DNA from 4 places in the Deinococcus yavapaiensis KR-236 genome. Region 2 is predicted to be linked to each of the others. Evidence: riboswitches for the same ligand, from Rfam matches in the RefSeq annotation. Region 2 holds a riboswitch; each other region holds the start of a gene.
What was found. Region 2 has a riboswitch for cyclic di-GMP ahead of DES52_RS19960 (glycoside hydrolase 5 family protein). Riboswitches for the same ligand answer to the same signal wherever they lie in the genome.
Positions count from the first base shown of each region.

Region 1 (5,333 bases), on a different contig from region 2:
CTTCCCCGTGACGTTCACGGTGATCGGCAAGGGCGCGCTCGCGCCCGTGAGGGCGGCCGACTCGTAGAGCTTGACGCCGTCGCCGAACACTTGATACACGACCTTGCCGCGTCCCGACACTTCGTCGTCGAGGCCCAGCGTCGCCGTGAACGTCGTGCACCGACCGGCGAGGTTGTAGGTGACGCTGGAGTTGGCGTGCGTGCCGAGGCCCTTGGTGAAGGTCTGACCGCGAATGGAGATCGCGCGGCCGTCGCCCGTCGCCTGCTCGCCGTTGCTCTTGTCCTTCTCGACGGGACCCCACGCGTTCGTCGCCGCCGTCCAGCCGAGGTCGCTCACAAAGGAGTCGCTCGTGGGAGCGCTCGCCGTGCACGTCACTTTCGCGGCGGCCCAGTCGGCGTGGTCGTAGTCGATGCCGTCGCCGCCATCGGTCACCACGAGCTTCAGCTCGTTCTTGCCGGTGATATTTACGGTGATCGGTAAAGGGGCGCTCGTTCCCGTAAGGGCAGCCGACTCGTAGAGTTTGACGCCGTCGCCGAACACTTGGTACACGACTTTGCCGCGTCCCGACACTTCGTCGTCGACGCCGAGCGTCGCCGTGAACGCCGTGCACTGGCCGCTGACGTTGTAGGTGACGCTGGAGTTGGCGTGCGTGCCAAGGCCCTTGGCGAAGGTCTGACCGCGAATGGAGATGACGCGGCCGTCGCTTTCTTGCCATTCGCCGTTGCTCTTGTCCTTCTCGACGGGACCCCACGCGTTCGTCGCCGCCGTCCAGCCGAGGTCGCTGAGGAAGGAATCGGTGCTGCCCGTCGTTTGTTGAGCTCGCACGACGCTCGACGACGTGTTCACGCGCGGCGACGCCCACGGGTAGCTTCGACCGTTCGCGTACGGATCGGCGGCGTTCGGGGCGGCGGGATCGCTCCAAGGGTGGCTTTGGCCGCCCGCGTACGGATTGACGCCGCCTGACGGGGTGGAAGTCGGAGGTGAGGAGCAGGCGCTCAGGACGGCGAGAGAACACGAAAGCAGCAAGACGGGGCGACGTTTGAACAACATAGGGCTTCCTTTCGAGCGGGCGCGATGCGACCTTGACCCGCGTATGGAGGGTTTCGCCCAGTGTTGACGGCGGCGCGTAAATGCATCGTTGCAGCGAGGTCGAGGAGACGTCGCCCGGACGAATTTCAACGAACACGAAAACCAAAATGAGGAAAAAACGCGCGATTTTGCGTTCTCGTAACGACGCGGGACGCAGCATGAGGCGCGGTTCGAGCAGTACCGCCCAAGCAAGATGCCGGGAGCAACCGAAATGCAGATACTGTGGCGCAACAAAGGATCGAAGCCGTCAACTCTCAAAGTCAGCGCGATCTACCGTCGACAACGCTTTCACAACGGGATGGTCCTCGCCGTCAGCGACGTCGTGACGCTCGCCGGTTCGTTCGAGTTGGCAGCGCGCGTTGTTGGCGCGATTTCCCACGCGACGACAGGAATCACGTCGTACTCGCTCGAAGGTCTTCCCGTCCTCGCCGCGTGGCTCCTCGGAGCGTGGAGCTTGCGCTTGCTGCCGAGTTGGGGCATGAGCCCGCCCGAGGAGCTCAAGCGTCTGACCACCCTGCTCGCCTTGACGCTGGGATTGTCGGTGCTCCTCGCGCTCGCCGCTCGGCAAGACGCGCTGACCCTTTCCACGATCGGCGTGGCGTGCGTGTTCGCGTGGCCGCTGTTGCTGCTCGTGCGCGCGTCCCTCAAGCACTTGCTCGTGCGTGACGGGGCGTGGGGAGTGCCGACCGTCATTTACGGCGGGGCGCGCACGGGCGCGCTCGTCATCCAGTCGTTGCGCGAATACCCGGGGTACGGGTACTTGCCGGTGGGCGTGTTCGACGACGACTTGTCGCTGCAAGGCACGAGGACGCACGGACTGCCGGTGTTGGGAACGGCGTCGGACGTCTCGGTGACCGCGCCCGTCGCGGTGCTCGCCATGCCGGGAGTGGCGCGCGAGCGCATGCTCGCGTTGTTGGAAGGGCCGCTGAGCCAGTACCACCGTGTCGTCGTGATTCCGGACTTGTTCGGGTTGGAAGCCTTGTGGGCACAGGCCCGTGATGTCGGCGGGGTGCTGGGCTTGGAGTTGTCGGGACCGTCCGAACGTCCGATGTCCTTGATGGGAAAGCGCGTCTTCGACGTGGTGTTGACGGTGCTGTCGGCGCCGTTGTGGGTGCCGCTGTGCGCGGTGCTGGCGTTGTTGATCTGGCTCGAGGACCGCGCCCATCCTCTTTTCTTGCAGCGTCGCATCGGCTTGCACGGAAAAACCTTCCTGACGTGGAAGTTCCGTACGATGGTGCCCGACGCGGAAGGCGTGCTGCAGCGTCACCTCGCGGCGAACCCGGCGTTGCGCGCTGAGTGGGAAGCGAACCACAAGTTGCAAGACGATCCGCGTGTGACGCGGATCGGGCGCATTTTGCGCAAGTACAGCCTCGACGAGGTTCCACAACTCGTGAACGTCTTGATCGGGGAGATGTCTTTGATCGGGCCGCGTCCCTTGCCGGAGTACCACGTGCAGGCCTTGTCGCACTCCGTTCAGCTCGTCAGGACGCGCGTGCGGCCGGGCATGACGGGATTGTGGCAAGTCTCGGGTCGTTCGGAGGCGGGCAACGCGGGCATGGAGCGGTGGGATCCGTATTACGTCAACAACTGCTCGCTTTGGTTGGATCTCGTGATTCTGGCAAGAACCGTCGGCGCGGTTTTAAAAAGTTCAGGTGCTTACTAACAGTTTTCTAATTTTAACGCCTTTTATGTGATTCACGATCACAAACTTAAGGCTTCATATTCTTTGTAAGAGGACCGTAAGAGCGGTCCTCTTACTCTTTCGTTCGTCGCTCGAGCGCTTGGCAACTTCGCCACGACTTGCGATGGTGAGAATCCTTCGTGAATTCATGATCCGGTCTTTATCAAATTTTTCATATTCTCACCGGATTGTTACGAAGTAAACTTGCCCCAGTTTCGAGATCCCCACGTCCACACGAAACGGCAAACCCTCCGCGAGGAGGCGACGCAAAGCCACAGGACTCTCCGAGTCAGCTGGGCTACCGAAAGAGGATGCACATGCACACCAACCGCTCCGCGCGTTCTTTCCGTCTGTCCCTTGGACTTTCCATCGTCACGCTCGCCCTCGCCGCCTGCGGCGTCACGCCGACCCCCGTCACGCCTCAAACGCAACCCGCTCTTCCCGAGGAATCGTCCACCGAAAGCGCGAGCGCGGCGTGGACGCTCGACACGAGCAACCTCTTGACGGCGCAAGGATTCGTGGCGGGCGACAACGTCCTCAGCGGCCAAACGCCCGTGAGCGCGACGAACGGCTACGGCCCCTTCGAGAAGGACATGAGCAACGGCGGGGCGAACGCCGCCGACGGAGCAGTCATTACACTGCGTGGCGTGAAGTACACCAAGGGCCTCGGCGTACATGCCAACTCCTCGTTGACGTACAACCTCGGCGGCCGCTGCACGTCCTTCACGGCGACCGTGGGCGTCGACGACGAAGTACGCGGGCGCGGCAGCGTGGCCTTCCAAGTGTTCGCCGACGGCGTCAAGCTCTTCGACTCGGGCCTCGTGACGGGCTCGAGCGCCGTTCGCAACGTCAACGTGAACGTCGCGGGCAAAAACGAGCTGAAGCTCGTCGTGACCGACGGCGGCAACGGCATGGACTACGACCACGCCGACTGGGCCAACGCCATGGTCCGCGGCTGTGTCACGGACGCGTTCCTGAGTGACGTTTCCCCTGTCGCCACCACGAACGGCTGGGGACCGGTCGAGCGGGACATGAGCAACGGCGAGCAGGCGGCGGGCGACGGTACGCCCATCTCGATTCGCGGCGCGAAGTACGCCAAGGGGATCGGCACGCACGCCAACTCCAGCGTGACGTACAACCTCGGCGGCAAGTACGCGTCCTTCACGGCCAGCCTCGGCGTGGACGACGACGTGAGCGGACGCGGCAGCGTGACCTTCCAGGTGTTCGCCGACGGCGTCAAGCTCTTCGACTCGGGCCTCGTGACCGGAGCCAGCCCCGTCATGCCCGTGAGCCTCAACATCGCGGGCAAGAACGAACTGAAACTCGTCGTGACGAACGGCGGCGACAACCTCGACTACGACCACGCCGACTGGGCCAACGCCAAGGTCAGCTCGGCCGCTCCGACGACCGTCACGCCGTCGCCTACGCCCGCTCCCGCCCCGGCACCTGCACCTGCACCTGCACCCGCCCCGGCGCCCACGCCTTCCCCTTCGATCGTCTACAGCGCGCCCATCGTCATCTCCAAGGGCGGCACGTACAGCGGCAACTGGGAAAGCCTCGATCCTTCCGTGCCCGCCGTCAGCATCAAGACGTCCGAGCCCGTCATCATCGAAAACTCGAACATTCGCGGACGCGGCGACCTCATCAACGGTTGGTACGGACGCGTCACGGTTCGCAACGTCAACGGCTACGGCCTCAACCCCAACCGCTCGGGCTGGACGACGGGCCGCTTCCTGAGCCTCGAGGAGTTCTACAGCGTCCGCGTCGAGAACAGCTACATGGAAGGCACGACCGGCATGTACTTCCGCAAGTACATCGGCAGCCCGGCGGCCGGCGAAACCGTCCAGATCATGCGCAACCGCGCCAAGAACATCGACGGTCGTACGAGCAACGGCGTGGGCGGTTACGACGGCAACGCGTACTCGCGGCAATTCGTGCAGTTCAACGCCGTGCAGCAACTCCCGAACGCCGAGATCGCGTGGAACGAAGTCGTCAACGAGCCCAACAAGAGCTTCGTCGAAGACAACATCAGCATGTACGTCTCGAGCGGCACGGCCACCAGCCCCATCCTCATCCACGACAACTACATCCAAGGCGGTTACCCCGTGCAAGCGGCGACGGGCGGATACAGCGGTGGCGGCATCATGGTCGGCGACGGCATCACGTCCGATCCTCTCGGCAACGGATACGTCAACGTCTACAACAACCAAGTCGTGAGCACCACGAACTACGGCCTGGCCATCGCGGGCGGCATCGGAAGCAAGGTGTACAACAACCGCGTCCTGTCGAGCGGCCTGCTGCCCGACGGCACCAAGATCAACGCTCAAAACGTCGGAATGTACGTGTGGGACATGAGCGGAGCCGCCAAGCTCACCCCGTCGACCTTCGGTGCGAACGTCATGCAGAACAACGTGTCCGGCTGGGTGAAGTGGAACACGGACGGCACGAGCTTCAACAACGCCTGGTGGATGCCCGACTGCGGCATCGGCGGCGGATCGTGCACGGGCAACACCGTCCTCGGCGCCATCACGCTCTCCACCGAAAGCCAAGAATTCCAAACGTG
Region 1 is NZ_QJSX01000002.1:112,788-118,120, reverse strand. It holds gene DES52_RS02975 (NPCBM/NEW2 domain-containing protein) at 1-1,050, opposite strand, end outside; gene DES52_RS02970 (exopolysaccharide biosynthesis polyprenyl glycosylphosphotransferase) at 1,301-2,752, shown strand; cyclic di-GMP riboswitch class I at 3,002-3,076, shown strand; gene DES52_RS02965 (NPCBM/NEW2 domain-containing protein) at 3,088-5,333, shown strand, end outside.
Region 1: it holds a riboswitch for cyclic di-GMP, as region 2 does, so the genes downstream of both, DES52_RS02965 (NPCBM/NEW2 domain-containing protein) here and DES52_RS19960 (glycoside hydrolase 5 family protein) in region 2, are expected to answer to the same signal.

Region 2 (5,333 bases):
CGCGTACGAGGCGCGCGCCCGCAAAGTTTTCCTGGGTGCGCGCCGCGATGTCGGACAGTTGCGCTTGGGACGCTTGAAAGCGGGCCGCGACGCGGCGGCGCAGCAACGCCGCCGCGCTCACCATGACGGGCGCGGCGACGGCGACGAGGGTTCCGAGCAACGGTTGCAAGGTGAACATCCCCACGAGGGCGCCGACAGCGATGAGGGTCACGCGGCTTCCCATGTTGAGGCCCGGACCCAGCACTTCGCGCACCGTCGAGAGGTCGCTCGCGAGGAGGTTCATGAGGTCGCCCGTGCGCGAACGGTCGTAGAAGCGGCGGTCCAGGGTGGTGAGGTGCGTGAACAGGTCGTCGCGCAACTCCGTCTCGATTTGCCGTGACGCGACGATCATCTGCCGTCGTTGCAGCAAGTTGAAGCACGCCGCGCCGAGGGCGATCGCGCCGAGCGTGGCGGCGAAGCGTGTCAAGGTGGCCGTGTCGGCTTGGCCGCTGCGGACCGCGTCGATGGCGCGAGCGAGCACGCGAGGAGAAAGGGTGACGAAAAAGGCGGTCAGGACGACCGCGACCGCGCCTATCACGTACTGACGAGTGTGGCGTCGCAGGTAGGGCGCGAGTTCGGTCAGGACTTGCAGCATGTCGACCTCATTCGAGAAGGCAGTTTCGCACAGGTGGGCTGGAGGCGTGTCGAAGACGGATGCGGGCACGTTCACCGTTCGAAGGCGCCGAGCGGGGCGCGAACGGCGACGCCGACCTTTGGCGGTCGTGGTACGGTCGGTGCATGACCTCTTCCCCGTCCTTGTCGCCCCGCTTCGAGTCGGCCCTCGTGTTCGCCGCGCGCCTGCATGCCGTGCAGACCCGCAAGGGCAGCGGTACGCCGTACGTCGCGCACCTGCTGGGCGTGACGAGCCTCGTGCTGGAGTTCGGCGGTTCGGAGGACGAGGCGATCGCGGGCCTGCTGCACGACGCGCTGGAGGACGGCCCGACGAACACGGGGCGCAGCGCGCTCGACATCGCCGGCGAAATCGAGGAGTCGTTCGGCGACGAGGTCGCGCGTCTCATGTGGGGTTGCACGGACGCGGCGCCCGACGAGCGTGGCGTGAAGGCGCCGTGGGCCGAGCGCAAGGTGGCGTACCTGGATCGCTTGGCCCTCAAGGACGCCTCGACGCTTCTGGTGTCGGGCGCCGACAAGCTGTACAACGTGCGGGCGATCCTGCTGGACTTCCTGACGAGCGACGTCGGTGAGACCGTGTTCGAGCGGTTCACGGCGGGACGTTCGGGCACGCTGTGGTATTACGAGCGACTCGCCGAGACGTTCGAGCGTCGCGCGCAAGACGAGGACGTGCGGGAGCGCCGTGGCTTGGTCGCGCTGATTCGCGAGCTTCGCCGCACGGTGGACGCGCTTCAGCACGCGGCGGGAAGTTCGCGTGTGAAGTCGCGCGACTTCGACCCGACACGACTTTGACTTCTTTCTCGCGAGGCTGTCGCTCAGGAGAGCAACGTTTCTTTAAGTGAGAAACGTGTATAGAACCTTCTGAGCAATTCTAAATGATGTTCCTCATCACGATTGCACATCCAATTCATATAGTGTTAACACAACGCTTGTCGTTTTCCTCGCGCGCGAAACCGCGCAGGAGGCTTTGAACCCTGCTCTGTAATCCGGGCACCTCGAGCAGGGGGAGCCAGTGGTGCGACCGACCTCGCAGTTCTTCTCGCTTTTTATGCCTTCCGCGCCAGTAGGCAACCGAAAGGGAATCGGCTTCTCATGCATCAACTTCACCGCCGCCGTTCGACCCGAGTCTTCGCGCTTCTCAGTACGGCATTGATCCTCGCCTCGTGCACGCGTCTTCCGACGCCTCTCCCCTCGACCTCCTCCGGAAACGGCTCGACCGCCGCGCCGAACGCGCGGCGCGTGGTCGCGACGGGCCTCACGACGTCCGGTGCCAAGCTCAAGGGCAGCATGTACTGGCCGCGCAAGGCCGTGAATCCCATGTGGTGGCCCGAGTTCGAGGACGGCCGCCTCACCGAGAGCGACATCCGCGCCGACTTGCAGCAGATGAAGCGCGACCTCGGCATCAACACCGTTCGCGTATTCCTCTTCTACGACGTCGAGTACCGCAACCTCGGCACGCTGGGCTTCACCGACGGTCAAGGGCACTTCAACGACGCGCGCCTCGCCACGGTGGGCCGCTTCATCGACATCGCCGCCAGCGAAGGCCTCGACGTTCTGCCGACGCTGTTCATGGAAGAGGAAACCAACGAGCACGGCGGATTCAACTGGGACACGCTCGAATCGAATTACCCGTACCACGAGGCGTACACGCGCTGGCTGGTCCGTCTGCTTCGCACGAAGCCCAACGTGCGCGGCGTCAACCTCAAGAACGAGCCCGACGGCTTCGGAGCGTGGGCGGACGCGACGACCGCGACGCGCATCCTCACTTGGATGGGCAAGCTCAAGGCGGCGATTCGGCAGGAAGCCCCGGACTTGCAGGTGTACGTCAACTCCGCCGCGTTCGACAACACCTTCAAGTCGTTTCCGGACGCGCCCGAGGGAAGCCGCAGCATCTACGAACTGTCCGACGCCTTGACGTTCAACAGCTACCTGTGGGCGGACAACGGCTTTTGGCCGTACGCGGTGCCCGCCACCATCTTCCGCTACATCCAGGACAACAACACGCAGCGCAAACCCGTCGTGCTGTCCGAACTCGGCTGGCCCGCGCGCGACGACGACAACGGCATGATCGTCCCGAACGTGCAGTGGAATCTGCCCGTCGGAACGCGGCCCAGCACGCCGAGCACGCCCGAGATGCAAAAACGAGCCGTCGAGGAAAGCGTGTACTGGGCCGAGAAGTTCGGCTTCGAGGGGCTCATCGCGTGGGCGGCGTTCGACCCCGCCCCCACGTCGTACCGCAATCCTTTCGGCCTCATCGACGAGAACGGCGCGCCTCGTCCTGCGAGCACGTCCTTCGCGCGGGCGTTCACGAATCAGTACGGCACGAACGGCGAAGCGCCCGTGTCGCTGTACGACGGACGCGCGACGCTCGGTAAGGTGAACGGCATCGACGGCACGACGCCCCTCCCGGCCGGCGTGAATCTCGACGCGGGCGGATCTTACTTCACGGCGCCCTTGCGATACTCGGGTTCGGTGACGTTTTCGCTGCGCTTCCGGCAAGTGAACGTACCGACGAGCGACGGTCTCGCCATCGGGGTGGTGAACGCGACGAGCGGACGCGAGATTCAAGTGCGGCGTGAAGAGTCCAACCGCTTGTGGCGCTTGTTCGTCAACAACGTCGAGATGGCGCGCACGCGTTCCGACGCGGGGCTCGGAACGGCGCTCGGCACGATGGGCATCAAGGTCGATCGAAGCGCCTTGACCTTTACGCTCGACGGAACGACGCTGAACTTCTACGGCCTGAGCGGCAAGTCGCCGTACACGATGAAGCTGACGAGTTCCGAGGTGTCGGGCACGTGGCGGTTGATGGCCGCCGCCTCGTCCTCACCCGTCGAGTTGCTCGAAGCGCGCGCGCTCGGCGCGGCGAAAGCGACTTACTGACGTCGCGGCGACCGCGCCCTTCTTCAAGGAGAGGACGCGGTCGCCTTGCCCGGCGTGACTTCGACGGCTTCGAAACGCGCGGTGCCCGCCGAGCTTTGCAAGCCGACGCGGCCCGACGGCGTTCGAAGCGGCACGTCGCGTGCCACGTTCGTACCGTCGAGCGCGAGGCTGTACGTCTTCGGCGTCGTGTCGACGCGCAGGATGTGAGGCGCCGTTCCCGGAGCTTGCGTCTTCGCCGAGCCTTGCCCGACGAAGTCGCCGTTCGCGTCGAAGTATCCCCAGAACAGCGCGGTGCCGTCGTCGCTGAAGCGAACTTGATGGCGTCCAGAGCGATCCGTGCTGTCCGACGCGCCGAAGACCACGCCGCCGCCGTTTCCGGTGAGGTTTCGGAAGGTCGTCGAGAACGTGAAGGGAGCGGTGAACACTTTGTCGAGCCGCAGGACTTGATCGAAGCCTTTCTCGGTGGTCTCGACGAACGCGCCGTCCTTCAAGGCCCACGTGCCGCCGAGGACCGACCAGCCTGCCTTGTCGGGCGCGGCGGCGAACGTCTCCCGGAAGGTGTCGGCGGTAGAGGTGCCGGGCGTCTCGGTCGACGCCGACGTATCAGGCCGAGCGGGCGCCTTCTTCCCGGAGGCGTCGGGAGTCGCGACGGACTGGGCCTTGGAGATTCCTTCCTTGACGACTTCCGCCGAGTCGAAGGCGACGGAGCTCACGGAGGTTTGCAGGCCGATGTGACCCGACGGCGAGCGCAGCGGCGCGTTCGCGACGAGTTCACGCCCGTCGAGGACGATGCCGTACGTCGACTCGGCCACGCGAAGTTCGAGGACGTGCCGTCCCGCCTTCTCGGGCGGCAGCGTCTGCGCGAAGCCGTCCCCGGTGAACTTTCCGCTCGCGTCGAAGCGGCCCCAGAAGATCCCGCTGCCGTCGTCGGTGTAGCGAACGAGTTGCGCGCCGTTCTTGGAGTCCGCGTTCGGCGCGTTGAAGATGACGCCTCCCCCGTTTCCGCTCAGCAGCCGGAAGGCGACGCGAAACACGTACGGCGCGTCGTACACGCCGCTCGACACGAGGTTGAGGTCGTAGCCTTGCGTTTGCTTCTGTACGACCGATCCGTCGCTGACGGTCCACTGCCCGCCGACGGGACGCCAACCGGCGGCTTCGACGCCTTGCGCGAGGCGAGCCGGGTCGAGCAGGCTGCCGGTCGCGCCGACCTCGTCGGTGGTCGGCGCGGCGACCGGCAGCGAGCTTCGCACTTTTTCGGCTCGCGCGAACAGCGGGTGCAGCAAGAACCCTCCGGCGGCGACGAGGCCGACGAGGATTCCGGCGAGGAACTCCGGTCGGCGCGGATTGAAGCGAACGGCGGGAACGGAAGCGTCACGCGGCTTCGGAGCGCTGCGAATAGGCTTGCCGGACAGCAGGTTGCGAAGCGCGTCGCGCGCCGGGATCTCGATGAAGCGAAACGCCAAGACGGACACGCCGACGATGATGGCGAGGTACGCGGCGAGAAACGGCAAGCTGGTGCCCTCGTTGGTCTGAAGGCCCGCACCGCTCGCGAACTTGTACAGCCAGTCCCACAGGGGGGCGTGGAACACGTACAGCGAGTAGCTCGCCTCGCCGAGCAACACGAGCAGCGGAACGGACAGCGCGGCCGTGAGAGCGCCTCGGTTCGTGGCGAGCGCGTAGATCAGCGCGGCGAACAGCGGGGCGAGCATCCCGTTGTGCAGGTACACGTACGGAAAGCGCGGGCTCACGGCGATGATCACGACGATCAGCAACGCGACGATCGG
Region 2 is NZ_QJSX01000021.1:41,713-47,045, reverse strand. It holds gene DES52_RS19970 (ABC transporter ATP-binding protein) at 1-634, opposite strand, end outside; gene DES52_RS19965 (HD domain-containing protein) at 778-1,461, shown strand; cyclic di-GMP riboswitch class II at 1,621-1,704, shown strand; gene DES52_RS19960 (glycoside hydrolase 5 family protein) at 1,762-3,549, shown strand; gene DES52_RS19955 (acyltransferase family protein) at 3,573-5,333, opposite strand, start outside.

Region 3 (5,333 bases), on a different contig from region 2:
TTCTTGGACAGCAAGGCGCGCAAGGTGTGCATCAGCGACACTTGGAACCATCCTTGCGCCCAGCGCAGCCGCTGGTTCGTGAGCGCCTTCAGGGTCGTGGGCGCGAGTTCGCGCGACACGAGGAACGGATCGGACCCGATCTTGTACCCCGCCTCGACGGTGCGCAGCGCCGAGTCGATGTCCTCGGTGAGCATCGAGCCGCGCATGCGAATGAGGCGCAGCAGCGAGGTTTTCCAAAAGCCGTTGGAACCGCCGAAAATGCCGAAGTCGTGCATGCGCGCCCGACCGGGATGCGACACGGCGTAGATGCTTTCGAATTCCACGGCGACCATTCGCGACACCCAGCTTTCGTCGCCGTTACGAATGAAGCAGTGGCCTTGCACGACATCCCAACCGTTCGACAGCCAACGCCACGCGCGTTCGAAGCAGTCCGGGTCGGGGTGGTGGTCGGCGTCGTACACGGCGGTGAACTCGCCCGTGACGTGCGCGAGGGCGGCGTTCACGTTTTGCGCTTTGGACGTACTGCCTTCGACGCGCAACGGCACGAAGCGGCGGTCACGCCGAGCGAGGTCACGAAGCGTCGCTTCGATGGGCAGGTCGCGCGGCGTGTTGTACGCCAAGATAACTTGCAAACCCGCCGGGTAGTCGACGCGAAGGAACGCTTCGATCGTCTCTTGGACGGTCGCCGCCTCGTTCGGAAGGTACGCGGCGATGATGGCGCTCGCGGGTGGGGCAGGCGCGCCAGGCTGCTGAGGCGGCTGGATGGGGTCGAAGGCCAAGAAGCCTTCCACGAGAATCAGGGCCGCCGTGAGGAGCAGCGCGACCACGACGAGGATGTAGACGTAGGGCGTGACATCGAATCCGGCGAGGGCGAGGCCGCAGTAGATCAGGAAGGGCACGCCTATGAGGGCGAGCCCGACGACGAGGATCTGGACGGGCAGCCGAAGCGTTTCGCGCAAGTCCGCCGCGAACTTGCGCTTTTGCACACGCGCGCGTCCGTGAACGGCGGGGTCGTACAAGACGGGCAGCAGATCGAGGTGGGACGCCGAGTATTCCAGCGCGGTTCTCGCCTGCGCGCGAAGTGTCGCCGCGTCCGTGCCTCGACGGTAGAGGGTGACGCCGATGGAGGGGGTGAGGCGCAGGCGGTCGCCGTGGATCGTGAAGGTATGCGACACGATTCTCGCGGCGGCTTTCCGAGCGCGCTCCATCGCTTCGTCGGGCTGCGTTTCGGGCATCAGCACCGTGAACGTGCCGCTGGAATCGTGCGTCACGACGTCGAGGCGGCGCAGATGGTCTCGCAGCAACGCCGTCATTTGACGAGCGACCGACGCGTCGAGCTCCGAGCCGTATCGGTCGCGCAGGCGGACGAGCTCCTCGATTCGGATTTCTGCGACACACAAGGAGTGCCCCGTGATGACGGCGCGCTCCATTTCACGGGTCATGGCACCTTCGAAGGTCGTGGTGGTCAGCAGGCCGGTTCGGCGGTTGCGCGCGACGCGCGAGCGTGGCGTGGGCGGACGCGCGAGTTTGGCGCGAATGCGGGCGTGCAGTTCCTCGGCGTTCACCGGCCTCGAAACGAAGTCGTCGGCGCCCGCCTCGAGCGAGTCGATGACGTCGCGCATGCTTTCCTTGTGCGTCAAGACGATGATGGGGAGGTCTTCGAGCGTCGAGTCGGAGCGCACTTGCTGAATGAAGCGCACGCTGTCTATGTGCTCGGACGTGGACGCGGTAATGAGGATGTCGGGTTGCACTTCTCGCAGCAAGGGAAGCGCGCCGTCATCGGAAGGAGCCGTGACGACTTCATACCCGTGACCGACGAGTTCCAAGACGAGTTCTCCTGCACGGTGATCGTCCGGTTCGACAAGGAACACCGTCGGTTGCGTGCTGAGCGGCAGTCGAGGTACTTGGGAATCGAGGGGGGTTTGCTGCATGGCTCTACTCCGGCAATCCCGAGCGTAAGGTTCGACGCCCGATATTTGCTGGGTCGATCAGGGGGGCGTCTTCATAGAAAAAGAAGGAGACAAGAGTCGTGACGGCGAATAGAAGGTCGGCCTTCTATCCACATCTGCAGTTTTTCACTCACACCTCAGCAGTTTCACACTAAAATAGAGCGGTTCAGGCGCCGAAGCTCTCGAACGAAACGGCAAACCTTCCGCGAGGAAGAGACGCAAAGCCACGGGACTCTCGAAGTCGGCCGGGTTACCGAAACGAGGACCATGAAGCACGTACCGACACGCTTGTTCATCGGGCTCACCCTTCTGCTTTCCGCGTGCGGAGCGCCACTTTCGACGCTCGACGCGACGTCGTCGGATCTGCAAGCGCTGGGTGGAGGCACGAAAACCACCGCGCCCGCGGCGCAAATGGTACTGACGACCGCCGACGCGAAGAATCTGCTCGCCCGGCAAAGCGACTTGAGCTTCCGAGCGGACGCAGGAAGCACCACGTACACCATCGACGTCGACACGACGCGGACCTACCAGGAGATCGCGGGCTTCGGCGCGGCGCTCACCGAGTCGAGCGCGTGGCTTCTCAACTCGAAGCTCGACGCCACGCGACGCTCGGAGGTCTTGCGCAAGCTTTTCGATCCAGCGCTCGGCATCGGCCTCAGTTACCTGCGCGTGCCCATGGGCGCGTCGGACTTCGCGCTCGGCAGTTACACCTACGACGACGTGCCCGCCGGCCAAACGGACGAGACGCTGGCGAACTTCTCGGTGGCCCGCGACGAGCAGGACGTACTGCCGACGGCCCGCGCGATTCGCGCGGTCAGTGCGCGCGTGCGCTTCATGGCGTCCCCGTGGAGCGCGCCCGCTTGGATGAAGACGAGCGGCACGTTGAGCGGCGGCAGCTTGAAGCCTGAAACGTACGACGCGTACGCGCGTTACTTCCTGAAGTTCGTGCGCGCCTACGAAGCGTCGGGCGTGCCGATCGACGCGGTGACGTTACAAAACGAACCGCACCACGAGACGACCGCGTACCCGTCGATGCGCTTCGAAGCTTCGGACGCCGCACGCTTCGTGGGACAGCACCTCGGGCCGACCTTCCAAGCGGCGGGCTTGCAAACGAAGCTTCTCGGTTGGGATCACAACTGGGACGAGCCGAGCTACGCCCAAACGTTGCTGAGCGACGCGGCCGCCTCGAGTTACCTCGCCGGAAGCGCCTTTCACTGCTACGCGGGCGACGTGAGCGCCCAGTCGACCGTGCAAGCCGCGTGGCCCACGAAGGACGTGTACTTCACGGAATGCTCGGGCGGCGGGTGGGCCACGAACTTCGGAGACAATCTGAAGTGGAACGTCGAGAACCTCGTGATCGGCGCGACGAGAAACTGGGCGAAGACGGTGTTGCTGTGGAACCTCGCGCTCGACGACGTCGGCGGTCCCACGAACGGCGGTTGCGGGAACTGCCGAGGCGTCGTCACCATTCCGAGCGACGGAAGCGCCATTCGGTACAACGTCGAGTACTACGCGCTCGGACACGCCGCCAAGTTCGTTTCGCCCGGCGCGCGGCGCGTCGCCTCCACGACCTTCGGAGTCGGCAACGTCCAAAGCGTCGCCTTCCGCAACCCCAACGGCACGCGCGCCTTGATCGTGTTGAACGGCGCGAGCGAAAGTCGCAGCGTGAAAGTACGCGAAGCGGGCAAGTCCTTCACGGTGATGCTCGTGCCGGGTGCCGTGGCGACCTTCACCTGGGCGCCCTTGTAACGGACCCACGAAGAGAGAAGCGCTCCCCGATCGGGGAGCGCTTCTCTCTTCGTGAATTCTTCGGGGGCTTACGCTTGAACGTTATTCGTGCGAGCGTTCTTCGACGCTTCCACGAGGGCCGCGAAGGCTTGCGGTTCGCGCGCGGCGATGTCGGCAAGCACCTTGCGGTCCAAGCCGACGCCCGAGAGCTTCAGTCCGTGCATGAACGTCGAGTAGTTCATGCCGTGCAGACGCGCGCCCGCGTTGATGCGCTGAATCCACAGGCGGCGGAAGTCACGCTTCTTGTTGCGACGGTCGCGGTACTCGTACGTGGCGGCGTTGAGAAGCGTCTGGAAGGCGTTCTTGTACTGCTTGGAACGCGAACCCCAGAAGCCCTTGGCGCGCTTGAGGACCTTCTTGTGACGGCGGCGACGAACGATGCCGGTCTTTGCGCGTGGCATGGTTTATTTCCCTCCCGGCAGCATGGCCTTCATGCGTGCCCACTCGCTCTTGGCCAGGACGAAGCCCTTGCCCTTGCCGCGAATATCGTCGCCGGACTTCCCGGTGTTCTGGTGGCGTTTGCCACTCTTGAACGCCATGACCTTACCGGTCGCCGTGATCTTGATTCGGCGCTTGGCGCTCTTCTTGGTCTTTTGCTTCGGCATGTTGCTCCTTGGAGACGAACGACACTGACGGCCGTCGCCTGAGAGTCAGGCCGCGCCGTGTCGTTTCGAGACGGCAGCGTTGATCGCCTGAGCTCTGCTTGTGCTCCCTGAAAGGCAGCCTTGACAGTGTACGGCAAACGAACAGGAGAGGCAAGCGCCTCTCCTGTTTCGTCGCCGGGTTACGCGCTCGCCGCCGGGGGTTGCTGATCGAGTTGATCGTCCGGGCGCTTTTCGGACTTTTTGACCACGCCAGGCTTGGGAGCCATGATCATGTTCATGTCCATGCCCATCATGCTCGGGTTGCTTTCGGGCGTGCCGATATCGGCGAGCGTGTCGGCGACGCGGTGGAGAATCTTCTCGCCGAGTTCGGGGTGCGTACGCTCGCGACCGCGGAACATGATCGTGACCTTGACCTTGTGGCCTTCTTCCAGGAAGCGGCGCACGTGGTTGGTCTTCGTGGTGAAGTCGTTGTCGTCGATCTTGACGCGGAACTTGATCGACTTGACTTCCTGAGCACGGGCTCGCTTCCGGTTTTCCTTTTCGTTCTGCTGCTGTTCGTACCGGAAACGACCGTAGTCCATCAGCTTGCAGACAGGCGGAACCGCCGTCGGGCCGACCATCACCAAGTCGAGGTTCTTTTGACGCGCCATGGCGATCGCTTCCCTCGTGTCGATGATGCCGACTTGCCCGCCTTCGTCGTCGATCAGGCGAACTTGACGGACCCGAATCTGCTCGTTGACTTTGTGCTCTTTGGCTATGTTTATCACCTCTCGTGGAGCGAGCCCTCGGGCCCGCCGCAGGCCTACCGTTCTGGCAGTGACCTTCATCTTACATCAAAGCTCACGAAAACACCCGTCCGAAAGGCTGCTCGGCTTAAGCACGCCTTACGATTGAGCGGTGCGAACGCTTTCGTTTGGAAGTTCGGCCGTGCGCGACTTCTCGCGTGAGGTGCTGCTGACCGACGGCTTGGGCGGCTTCTCGCTCTCGACGC
Region 3 is NZ_QJSX01000003.1:88,847-94,179, reverse strand. It holds gene DES52_RS04625 (glycosyltransferase family 2 protein) at 1-1,931, opposite strand, end outside; cyclic di-GMP riboswitch class I at 2,133-2,207, shown strand; gene DES52_RS04620 (glycoside hydrolase family 30 protein) at 2,217-3,698, shown strand; gene rplT (50S ribosomal protein L20) at 3,767-4,138, opposite strand; gene rpmI (50S ribosomal protein L35) at 4,142-4,342, opposite strand; gene infC (translation initiation factor IF-3) at 4,522-5,109, opposite strand; gene DES52_RS04600 (amylo-alpha-1,6-glucosidase) at 5,240-5,333, shown strand, end outside.
Region 3: it holds a riboswitch for cyclic di-GMP, as region 2 does, so the genes downstream of both, DES52_RS04620 (glycoside hydrolase family 30 protein) here and DES52_RS19960 (glycoside hydrolase 5 family protein) in region 2, are expected to answer to the same signal.

Region 4 (5,333 bases), on a different contig from region 2:
GCAGGCTCCAAGCCTCCCGAAGGAGCCATCATGCCCACTCCACGCTCCCTGCTTCGCTGGCCCCTCCTCCTCACCGCCGTCCTCTCCTCCGGCAGCGTGGCCGCTCCGTTACACCTCGGCGTCATCACCTCCATCACCGGTCGTCACGCCGCACTCGGCGCTCAACAACTCGCCGGGTACGCCGCCGGCGTCGCAGAAATCAAGCGCCGTAAGTTGCTCGGCAATCAATCCCTCACCCTCGTGGTGCAAGACGACATCTCGAATGCCGCATACGCCGTGCTCGCCGCGAACAGCCTCGCCGGCCGGAACGTCCCGCTCATCCTCACCTTCGACACGAGCGATTCAAGCAACGCCTTGGCACGATTCGCTTCGAAGCAGCAACGACCGCTCGTCCTCCTCGACGGTCAACGCGGCGGCACCGCCTCAGCCTTCGTCATTCGCCTCACCGACCTGAACGTCACCGCGAAAGACACCTTGATCAAATTCCGTAAGCAACTCGGAAAGAACGCCAACTCGGAACATGCCATCCGCGCGTACCTTGGCCTGCTCGCCCTGGCCACCGCCCTACGCACCACCGACATCAACAACACCAAGGCGCTTGCTCAAGCACTCCTTAAAGCCTCGATGCCATCACCGTACGGCACCGTCCGCTTCACCTCCAACACCCAAACGACCGCGTTGCTTTCCACGGCGCGTTGACCACACCTCGCGTTCATTCCACTTCAAAAAGGAGTTGCTCATGCTCAAATTCCTGTCCGTGACCTTGCTGCTCACACTCACCGCGTCCACCGCGTCCGCCGTCACCCTCAAAGGCGCCACCACCACCGCAGCAACCAGTCTCTTCACGAAGATGTTCGACGAGTACACCAAAACCACCGACGCGACCGTCAACTTCGAACCGGGAACGTCACCCGCCGCGCAAAAAGCCATCGTGTCGCGCAGCGTCGACTTCGCTGCCGCCATCATCCCGCTGGATGACAACGAGATCGGCAAGGACACCGAGGACGTCGTGCACATTCCCGTGGCGCTCAGTGCCGTCGTCATTACGTACAACGTTCCCGGCCTCGAGCGGCCCCTCAACTTCAACGGCCGAGTACTGAGCGACATCTTCTTCGGCCGCATCAAATACTGGAATGACGAGCGCATCTCGCGCCTCAACCGCGGCGTGACCCTCCCGAACTTGCTGGTCACGCCCGTCTATCGTTCCGACCCCTCCGGGTACAGCGCCATCTTCACGAACTACCTGACGAAAGTCTCCCGCGAGTGGAACGCGCGACTCAGCGACGGCGTCATCGTCGACTGGCCGACCGGCGCCTCGACCGACAGCGAAGACAAATCCGCCAAGGCCGTGCAAGCCATTCCCGGCGCCATCGGGTACATGGGCTTGTCCCGCGCCCTCAAGGACCGCTTGACCTTCGGGAACATCCAAAACGCCGCCGGGACCTTCGTGCGACCCACGGAAAGCAGTATCGAAGCAGCGGCAGGCTCGAAGACGTCCGCGGACGGCACGGCGAACATCACGTACGCGAAGGTGTCCCGCGCGTACCCGATCAGCAACTACATTTACGTGCTGCTGCGCCGCGAGCAAGGATACGAAGGCCGCACGGAAACACAAGCGAAAGCAACGCGCGACTTGATCGCGTGGATGCTCAGCGAAGGGCAACAGTATCACTCCAGGTTGTACTACGGTGAACTGGCAAGCGAAGTGGTGAACCGCGCTAAGAAGCTCCTCGCAACCTTGACGTTCAACGGCAAGCCGCTGCCCTGAGACGCAACGCGCGCTTCCAACCGATTCAACCGAGCGGCCTCCCTGAACGCTTGGCCATCACCGATTCAGGTTCGAACGAAGGCCGAACCGTGCACCCACAACGATTCTTAGTTGGGGGTGCACGGTTCGAAATTTCATACAACCGCGCTCGACAAGCTTCCTCGTGCACGACCATGCCACGATGCGTGACCTGAACCTCCTCGCTCTCCTCGTGACCGTGACGGCCGCCATGTCATGGTGGAACGCGCGTTACCTTCGCCTTCCGGCGGCCATGGGCGTCACCATCGCCGGTTTCGCGGCCAGCGGCGCGACCCTCTACTCGTCGCGTTGGACTTGTCGGTTGCTCGGCAAGCCATCGCGCTCGTGCGTGAGATCGAGTTCACGAACTTCGTGTTTCAAGGCGTGCTGTCGTTTCTGCTGTTCGCAGGTGCGCTCGGCATGAACTCCCACGCTTTGTGGCAAGTACGCGGACTTGTCGTGTCGTTCGCGTTGATCTCCACTCTCGTGTCCACCTTTGTCGTCGGAGCGCTCACCTTCGGGCTTCTGCGACTCTTCGGAATCGACGTGTCGTGGTTGTACGCGTTGTTGTTCGGCGCGTTGATCTCCCCGACCGATCTCGTGGCCGTCTTGGCCATCTTGAAGCAAGCGCGCGTTCCAAGACGCATCGAGACGCTCATGGCGGGCGAATCGTTGTTCACCGACGGTGTGGGCGTGGTGGCATTCGTCGTTCTCGCGAGTCTCGCCGGAGGAGCGCACGAGAACGCGGGTGGGATGTCACCGTTGAATGTCGCGCGCAACTTCGCGTAAGAAGCGCACGGCGCGGCGGTCGGCACGGCTGGCGGGGTGGCGTTACGAACGGTGAGTGATTTAGTGGTGGAGGTGCTGGTGTCACTGGCGGTGGTCTTGGCGTGCACAGCGCTCGCGGAGCAGTGGCGCGTGTTCGCGCCACTCGCGGCCGTCGCGGAGGGCTTCCTGATCGGATCGCTGACGGACCGCATTCCAGCGGCGTTGTCTTCACGGGAGAATTTCGAGTGCTTGTGGCATTTGCTCGACGCGTTGCTCAATACGTTCCTCTTCGTGCTGCTCGCGTTGGAAGTCGTGGTGTTGCGCTTCTCCGGAACGGCGCTGCTGCTTGGGGCGCTGAGCGTGCAACTCCTAGTGAATGCTGCGGCGGCGACGCGACGCGTTTTCCCCGTTCACGCGCCGCGTGATGACGTGGGGTGGTTTGCGTGGCGCGATCAGTCTTGCGTTGGCGCTGAGTCTTCCGCCGGGAAGTGAGCGTGACGTGCTGTTGGTCATGACGTACGTGGTGGTGGTCTTCTCCATCGTGGTGCAAGAGTTGAGTGTCGGACGGCTCGCTCGTCGAGCGGCCCTGAGTTCTTCGGAGGAGCGCGTGCATCGAGAAACTCGTGGAAGGCGCGCTCTTCCGACAAGGAGCGGGCCTGTTGGCATTGTTGGTCGTTCAGCAGTGTTCGTTTACGGGAGCCTTCGTCAGTCGCGCAGCTCCTGTCGTTGTAAGAAGACTGTAACAAGGTTATGAGTAGAATGTTGTTAGGGTAAGAACATCAAGGCGAACGTAAGAAGCGTCGCGACGTTCTTCTACCCTCACCTCAGCCCCGCACAAGCGAAGTGAGCCCTTTCAAGCTTCGCTGACACCTTCTCAACTCATGAGATGCAACGAAGCTCATCCTGCAACTCGGTCACCTCGGATGGGTGGAGCAAGTGGTGAGACCGGCTCTCAGGAGACTTATGAACAACAGCGCGCGTCGCACCCTCTCCGCGGTCCTCGTCCTCACCTCCGCCATCACCCTGGCTGCCTGCGGACAAACCCCGCTCGACACGCTTCCCCAGTCGACCATCACCGCGCAAAGCGTGAACGTCGACAGCAACGGCGTCGGCTGGGTCGGCAAAGGCGACGTTCAAACCGCCTTCAATTGGAACAACGCCCAAGCGCAACGATACGTGCAAAACGTGACTTTCACGTTCGAGCAGAGCGTGCGTTACGAACTCGACTGCTATAAGGAAGTCGAAGTTGGCCGCGACCGTGAAATCAAAACCATCACGCGCACCGTCAAGCGCACCAGCAACATCAACGCCACGATCACCTACGAAGCGCGTAAGACAGGACAGTGGACGGGATACAACCTCAAGGGGTTTTCGAGCACTGACACGAACGCACCCACGGACTTGTCCTGCACGGGTGACGACGGAAATCGCAGCGGCTGGATGCAAGACGGCGAACCGCGCATCACCTCCGGTGCAGATGGCGGCCTTTTCGTCACGTGGAACTCAATCAAAGTCGCGCTGCCGAACACACCCATCGTCGTGTATTGATTCCCTAATTCACTTCAGCAACGTTGGCCTTCCATACCCCTCCTCCGAGGGGCATGGCTCTTGTCACCCCTGCCCGCATTCCGCGCGTTCCAGAAGGGCACAACCGCATGGCCGACGAACGGCCTTGCTTCAGATCGTGCTTTGTACGGCGTACGCGATCGCGTCTGAGGCGCGCGTTTCTTGGTTGATGAGGCGTTCGACGCGGTAGGCGTCACCCGCGTACTTCACGACGTCGCCAACGTCGGGAACAGGTGCTCCTCGTTTGAACATGATGCGGCAATGCGAACCTCCTCCAGCGTTTGAGGTCGTCTTCTCGAAGTGTTGCACGTCGCGGTCGATGAAGCGCATGCGGCGATGGGAAGCGCGCAGGTTGATCTGTTTTCGATCGTGCTTACACACCTGAAGTGCAATGGCAGTCATCCACACGAACGAAAAGGTATCCCTTGTTCACTTGAAGATGAGCGCGCGATGCCCACGGCCCTTGGCGGCGGCTCTTGCACGACGAAGGTGACACGAGGGCCGGACTCACCCTTGCGTGTGGTTCGCGTGACGCGCCATCGTGCTGAGGCAGTACGTCACGACCACGTTTTCGCTTCGATCGCACGTCCAACAACGCGGGTACCACCGCCGTGAAGGCGGGTCACCGTCGTGGCGAATTCGACGGGCAATGACGACCGAGCATGCTGAAATGAGGCAACATGCGCGCCCTCCTCCTGCCACTCCTGGCGTCCTCCGCGTTCGCTCAAGGCACGCCACCTCCCGCGAAGCGCTCGCCGTGAAACGCAACGGGACGGAGACGGCCTCGTCGTTGTGCGATGCGCGCGACGGACAACGCGCGCTTGTCGTACCCGAACGACCCGAACGCGCCAGTGAAGTTCGTCAAGACCTTCGCCTTCTCCTCGAGGAGTGTCACGGCCGCAGAACGCAGCATGCTCGACAACACGAGTCTTGGCTTCACCGTGCCGTGGGGCAGTCGGCAGTACGGGCATGACGCGACACCGCAAGAGGTGTACGTGCTGGAGGTGCGAGATCGGCCTTCGCCGAACACGTACGCTCGTGGTGGCTGTGACGTGTGCATGAGCGTGTTCGCCATTCGGTGACCTTGACCTGCCAACAGCGCCTTCCCGTCTCAGGAGGCGCTTGAACTTGTCTTGTTACCTGCCGAAGCGCCTCTATGCGGGGGTGCCGTTGCCGCATTCGTACGTCTCGCTATGACGCGCACCTCAGGTGA
Region 4 is NZ_QJSX01000016.1:5,667-10,999, reverse strand. It holds gene DES52_RS17540 (ABC transporter substrate-binding protein) at 31-699, shown strand; gene pstS (phosphate ABC transporter substrate-binding protein PstS) at 740-1,768, shown strand; gene DES52_RS23040 (cation:proton antiporter domain-containing protein) at 2,096-2,575, shown strand; gene DES52_RS23035 (cation:proton antiporter domain-containing protein) at 2,627-3,046, shown strand; cyclic di-GMP riboswitch class II at 3,432-3,514, shown strand; gene DES52_RS17525 (LptM family lipoprotein) at 3,518-4,102, shown strand; gene DES52_RS17520 (hypothetical protein) at 4,232-4,450, opposite strand; gene DES52_RS22620 (hypothetical protein) at 4,918-5,202, shown strand.
Region 4: it holds a riboswitch for cyclic di-GMP, as region 2 does, so the genes downstream of both, DES52_RS17525 (LptM family lipoprotein) here and DES52_RS19960 (glycoside hydrolase 5 family protein) in region 2, are expected to answer to the same signal.